Regions from separate parts of the Kosakonia radicincitans DSM 16656 genome, predicted to be linked through region 2. Evidence: predicted binding sites of a transcription regulator. Region 2 holds the regulator's gene; the other holds the start of a gene.
What was found. Region 2 encodes Fur, which represses iron uptake genes when iron is present. Its sites were predicted from a motif close to ATAATAATGAGAACNACTATCAA; they were not measured.
Positions count from the first base shown of each region.

Region 1: a site for Fur is predicted at 1,264-1,286, ahead of fepD (Fe(3+)-siderophore ABC transporter permease). Genes of this name have one in related genera too.

Region 1 is NZ_CP018016.1:4,091,696-4,095,115, reverse strand. It holds gene fepG (iron-enterobactin ABC transporter permease) at 1-248, opposite strand, end outside; gene fepD (Fe(3+)-siderophore ABC transporter permease) at 245-1,249, opposite strand; gene entS (enterobactin transporter EntS) at 1,362-2,597, shown strand; gene fepB (Fe2+-enterobactin ABC transporter substrate-binding protein) at 2,678-3,420, opposite strand, start outside.
Region 2 is NZ_CP018016.1:3,979,844-3,983,263, reverse strand. It holds gene Y71_RS19210 (beta-N-acetylhexosaminidase) at 1-1,608, shown strand, start outside; gene fur (ferric iron uptake transcriptional regulator) at 1,715-2,161, opposite strand; gene fldA (flavodoxin FldA) at 2,451-2,981, opposite strand; gene ybfE (LexA regulated protein) at 3,145-3,420, opposite strand, start outside.

The DNA.
Region 1 (3,420 bases), 110 kb from region 2:
AGCGATTGAAAAATCGCGCCGCTGACGCCGAGCGCGGCACCGACCAGCAGCGCCATCAGCACGCGCGGTAAACGCCACTCCATCACCACCAGTTGAATCGCGCGCGGCGCATCGCCAGTTAGTGCGTTCATCACCTGGGGCAATTCCAGCGTTACTGCGCCGCTGCGCAGGCTCCAGACCGCCATCAGCACGGTACAAAACACCATCAGCAGGCAACTGGCGACTAAACGACGGGACGGCGAAATCACAGGCCACCTCCGCGTGCGCGGCGCACCAGAACAATCAGCACAGGCGCACCGAGAAAGGCGCTGACTACCGATACGCGCAGCTCACCGGGCACAATCAGGCGGCCAATAATATCGGCGAACAACAACAACGCTGGTGTCGCAAGCAATGTGACTGGCAACGACCAGCGGTGATCCGCGCCCACCAGCCAGCGCGCCATGTGCGGCATCATCAGGCCGATAAAGGCAATCGGGCCGACTACCGCCGTCGCGCTGCCGCACAGCACGGTGATGGTCACTAATCCAAGTAATTGCGTGCGCGCCACCTTGCTGCCAAGCGCAGTGGCGGTATCGCTGCCGAGACTCAAACTGTTGAGTGAGCGGCTCAGCAGCAGCGCGATCGCCGCCGCCAGTAGCACCGGAATGAGCACAATTTTCAACGTTTGCAGGGTGCGGATATCCAGCGACCCGGCCTGCCAGAATCGCAACTGGTCATAGACATCGGCATTCAGCAGCGCAATCCCGCTGGAGAGCCCTTCCAGTACCGCGCCAAGCGCGACTCCCGCCAGCGTCAGACGCACCGGACTGAGTTGCCCGCCGCCCTGGCTGCCGGTAAAGGCCACCAGCAGCGACGCGGCCAGCGCACCGCAAAACGCCAGCAGTAATTGTTCCGCCGGAGACGAAATACCGAGCAGCGCTGCGCCGAGCACAATGGCGAAACTGGCGCCGGAGTTAACGCCAAGCAGGCCGGGATCGGCCAGCGGATTACGGGTGAGGGTTTGCATTAGCGCACCAGCAAGCCCCAGTGCGCCACCGGCCAGCAGACCCGCCAGCGTGCGCGGCAGGCGCGCATCGCGGATTACGGTGCAGTCCGCGCTCTGGCAGACACCGGAGAGCGCGTCGATCACCACGGCGGCGGGCATCGGTTTCGCGCCAATAAACAGGCTGAGTGCGGCGGCGACAACAAGCAGTATCAATAGTCCGGCGAGAGCAAAGGGGCGCGCCGGAAAAGCAGAACACGACATAAGACGTCCCAAATTTGATAATGATAGTAATTATCGTTATCGATCTTGTTTTGATATGTTAACATGCGAAGCCGGCATATGGACATAAAAAGTACGTATTTAAGGCGCTGTGATGAAACAACAATCCTGGCTGTTGAACCTTAGCCTGCTGCGCACGCATCCGGCTTTTCGCGCAGTGTTTTTGGCGCGTTTTATCTCGATTTTATCGCTGGGCCTGCTTGGCGTAGCGGTGCCGGTGCAGATTCAGGCAATGACCCACTCCAGCTGGCAGGTGGGGTTATCGGTCACGCTGACCGGTTCGGCCATGTTTATTGGCCTGATGTTTGGCGGCGTGCTGGCGGATCGCTATGAACGTAAGAAACTGATTTTACTGGCGCGTTTGACCTGCGGCGTTGGGTTTATCGGCCTGTGTCTGAACGCGCAACTGGCGGAGCCTTCGCTGGCGGCGATCTATCTGCTGGGTTTGTGGGACGGCTTTTTCGGCGCGCTTGGCGTGACGGCGCTGCTGGCGGCAACGCCTGCGCTGGTCGGGCGGGAAAATCTGATGCAGGCGGGCGCGATCACCATGCTGACAGTGCGTCTGGGGTCGGTGATTTCGCCGATGTGCGGCGGTCTGCTGCTGGCTTCGGGCGGCGTGGTGTGGAACTACGGTCTGGCAGCGGCGGGGACATTTATCACCCTGTTGCCGTTACTCAGCCTGCCCGCGTTGCCGCCACCGCCGCAGCCGCGCGAGCATCCGCTGAAATCGCTGCTGACGGCGCTGCAATTTTTATTTCGTAACCCGTTGATTGGCGGTATCGCGCTGCTCGGCGGGCTGTTAACCATGGCCAGCGCGGTGCGCGTGCTTTATCCGGCGCTGGCGATGAGCTGGAACATGTCGGCGGCGGAAATCGGCCTGCTGTATGCCGCGTTGCCGCTTGGTGCGGCGATTGGGGCATTGACCAGCGGCAAGCTGGCGCACAGCGAAAGGCCTGGCGTGATTATGCTGATGACCAGCGTCGGCGCTTTTGTTGCGATAGGGCTGTTCAGCCTGATGCCGGTGTGGGCGCTTGGTGTGCTGTTCCTGGCATTATGCGGCTGGCTGACCGCCGTGAGTTCGCTGTTGCAGTACACCCTGCTGCAAACCCAGACGCCGGAAGCGATGCTCGGGCGTATTAACGGCTTGTGGACCGCGCAGAACGTGACGGGCGATGCGATTGGCGCGGCGCTGCTGGGGGCGATGGGATCGATGATGACGCCCGCCTCATCGGCGAGCATCAGCGGGCTGGTACTGGCGGCGATCGGTTTAGTGCTGGTGGTGGCGCTCAGCGAGCTGCGCCGTTTTCGTCAGACGCAGCCTACTGCATAGGAAGCTTACGGCCGGATGGTGCTTCGGGCTTACATGTTTAGCGGATCTCGATCGCAGGCCGGATAAGACCGGCAAACAGATTAACCAAACAGCGCCGACAAACGCTGCAACACGCGGGTAGCGCTGTAGTAGTCCAGGCGGAAGGTTTCTGCGCCGAGGGCGTAAACGCGTTTGTTCTGTACCGCAGGCAGATGCGCCAGCAACGGATTCGCGTTCAGCGCGTCGGCATCTTTTTGATCGCTGGCGAACAGGAACAGCGCTTCACCGCCCAGTCCGGCAGCAAGGTTTTCTCCGCCCAGTTGCACGATGTCGTGGCGTTTACCCTGGCTCTGGCTGGTTTGCAGATTGGCCGGTAGCGGCGCAAGGGCGAAGCCCAGTTGCTGCATCAACTTGCCCTGCGCGGAGTCGCTGGTCCACAGGTTGGCGCTGTGCGCGGCGGGGGTATAAACCAGCGCAGTAACCGGCTGCGGCGGCAGTTTCATCCGTGATTTGACGTCGGCCAGTTGCTGGTTGAATTCGCTGATGCGCGCAGCGGCCTGTTTTTCCTGGCCGGTGATTTCACCCAGTTGGGTGAGCAGCGCCTGCCAGCTTTTATCGTCGTAATTGATAACCAGCGTCGGCGCGATGGTGGAAAGCTGGTCGTACAGGGCAAGGGCGGAATCGCCGCCGGTAGCGCTGATGAGGATCAGATCCGGCATCTGTGCGGCAACGGCCTCGGCATTCGCTTCGCCAATGTAAAGACGAGCGACGTTGCGTTGTTTCGCCACATCGCCCCACTGGCGCAGAAAGCCCTGCGCGTCGGCGAAACGGTTATTCGGCGTGG
Region 2 (3,420 bases):
GCCGTACTACGCCTGCTGGATCAGATGTCAGCGTATAAGCTGAACAAATTCCACTTTCACCTTACCGATGACGAAGGCTGGCGCATTGAGATCCCTGGTCTGCCTGAGTTGACCGACATCGGCAGTAAACGTTGCCACGATCTGAGCGAGAAAACCTGCCTGCTGCCGCAATTGGGTTCCGGCCCGGACAGCAACAACAATGGCAGCGGCCACTTCAGCCGAACCGATTACATCGACATACTGAAGTACGCGAAAGCGCGCCAGATTGAAGTGATCCCGGAAATTGATATGCCGGCACACGCCCGTGCAGCCGTGATCTCAATGGAAGCGCGCTATGAGCGCCTGATGAAAGAGGGTAAAGAGAAAGAGGCGAATCAGTACCGTTTGCTGGATCCGACGGACACCTCTAATACCACCGGGGTACAGTTCTATAACCGCACTGGCTATCTGAACCCTTGCCTCGATTCGTCGCGCAATTTCGTCGATAAAGTGATTGGCGAAATCCAGCAAATGCACAAAGAAGCGGGTGTACCGCTGAACACCTGGCATTTTGGCGGTGACGAAGCGAAAAACATCTATCTGGGGGCGGGTTATACCGACCAGAAAAAACCGGAAGCGGGCAAAGGTATCATCGATCAGAGCAAGCAGGACAAACCGTGGGCAAAATCTCAGGTCTGCCAGACTATGGTTAAAGAGGGTAAAGTTGCAGATGTTGAGCATCTTTCCAGCTACTTTGGTATTGAGGTCAGCAAGCTGGTGAAAGCGCACGGTATCGGTACCATGCAGGCGTGGCAGGATGGCCTGAAAGATGCCAAAAATGCCGCTGAGTTTGCCACCGATCACGTCAATGTTAACTTCTGGGATACGCTCTATTGGGGCGGTTTCGATTCAGTAAATGACTGGGCGAACAAAGGGTTCCGCGTCATTGTCTCGAACCCGGACTATGTTTACCTCGACTTCCCGAACGAAGTCCATCCGGCGGAAAGCGGCTACTACTGGGGCACGCGCTTTAGCGATGAGCGCAAGATCTTCAGCTTTGCGCCGGATAACATGCCGCAAAATGCTGAAACTTCACTGGATCGTGACGGCAATCCATTCAGCGCGAAATCGGATAAACCGTGGCCTGGAGCCTATGGTCTTTCTGCTCAGCTGTGGAGTGAAGTGGTGCGTACCGACAACCAGATGGAATACATGATTTATCCACGCATGATTGCGGTCGCAGAGCGTGCCTGGCACCGCGCCGGTTGGGAACAGGATTATCAGGCCGGGCGCGAGTACAAAGGCGGTGAAACTCATCTGGTCGATGTAAAAGCGCTGGATAAAGACTGGAGCCGCTTTGCAAATCTGTTAGGCCATCGTGAACTGGCAAAACTGGACAAAGCAGGCATCAACTACCGTCTGCCTGTACCGGGCGCGCGCGTGGTTGGCGGCAAGCTGGAAGCCAATACCAGCTTCCCGGGAATGGTCGTGGAATATTCTACGGACGGCGGTAAAAACTGGCTGCGCTACGATAATAAAGCGCGTCCTCAGGTGAGCGGGGAAGTGCAGATCCGTACCGCCAGCCCGGACGGTAAACGTTTCAGCCGTGTGGATAGCGTGAAAGCGTAATTATTGCTGAAGTAACCTGCCCGGCAGCGCAAACCTGCCGGGCATTTTTGTTTTTGAAGGGCAAAAAAAAAGCCAACCCGAAGGCTGGCTTGAGTATGAAAAGGGATTATTTCGCGTCGTGCGCGTGTTCATCTTCGCGGCAGTCACCCTCGGCGCAGTGACCGTACAGGTAAAGACTATGGTTCGTCAGACGAATACCGTGTTTCGCGGCGATTTCGCGCTGGCGCGCTTCGATGGAATCATCACTGAATTCGATCACTTTGCCGCAGTCGAGGCAAATCAGGTGATCGTGGTGATGCTGCTGAGTCAGTTCAAAAACGGATTTCCCGCCTTCGAAGTTATGACGGGTCACAATGCCGGCGTCATCAAACTGGTTCAGTACACGGTATACTGTCGCCAGCCCGATCTCTTCGCCCATGTCGATCAGTCGTTTATATAAATCTTCCGCACTGACATGATGGTTATCCGGTTCCTGAAGTACTTCCAGGATTTTTAACCGAGGAAGCGTGACTTTCAGGCCAGCCTTCTTTAATGCGGTATTGTTGTCAGTCATGCGGAATCTGTCCTGTTGCTATACGATTCACTTCCTCAATGGAAGTTAGAAGGAATGCACCTGGGATAATGCGTCTCATTATAGAACTGCCATGGCTAAATGAAAACTGCAAGTCCTCAAGTAAAGTAAGCTTTTAAAACGTGGTGTCACCAGCAACTCCTGTGCTTTATGACACCACTTTAGCAGGGCTTATTGTACAGCGATGGAGAAAAAAGTTAAAAATTTGTAGCAATTATTTCCATTGCTTTTACCTATTAATACCACGTAACCCACAGATTACGCCGTAAAATCAGGCGTTGATGATGTCATCAAGATGCAGCTCTTCGCGAACTTGCTTAACCCATTTTTGCACGCGTTCTGCGGTCAGTTCTGGCTGGCGATCTTCGTCAATGGCCAGACCAACAAAATGGTCGTCATCCACCAGACCTTTAGAGGCTTCGAAATGGTAGCCTGCAGTCGGCCAGTGGCCCACGATGGTCGCGCCGCGCGGCTCAATAATATCGCGGATCGTACCCAGCGCATCACAGAAATATTCTGCATAGTCTTCCTGATCGCCGCAGCCAAACAGCGCAACTAACTTACCATTAAAATCAATGTCTTCCAGCGTCGGGAAGAAATCATCCCAGTCGCACTGCGCTTCGCCATAATACCAGGTCGGAATGCCGAGCAGCAGAATGTCATATCCTTCGATATCTTCTTTGCTGCTTTTGGCAATGTCATGTACGTCGGCAACGTCCTTACCAAGCTGACTCTGAATCATTTTCGCAATATTTTCGGTGTTGCCGGTGTCGCTGCCGAAGAAAATACCTGTAATTGCCATGAGTAAAATAACCTCTTGAAACCTAATGAATATGATGGTGGCGCTACGCCCACAGATAAGGGCAATCATAGCAGAACAGAGAAGCGCGCGAAAACAGCTATCGCCGCGGAGTGCACTGTATGACACATGAAAACGTAGAAATAAGAGAGGTGATTCGGAGTAATTACTTTCCGCGCAATGCGCTCAGCTGTGCCAGCAGCATCTCTTCGATAAGTTCGCTGCGGCTCATGTCGCGCGCATCGGCAAGTTCGTTTAATGCATCAACGGCTTCAACATTCAGTTTTAGCTCGACGCGTTTAAGCCCACGAACTTTATCGCGTTTTAATTGATTGCGTTTGTTGATGCGTAACTGTTCATCACGCGAGAGCGGATTCGTCTTCGGCCGTCCCGGGCGACGCTCATTCGCGAACAGATCCAGGGTTGTACGGTCCGTTTGTTC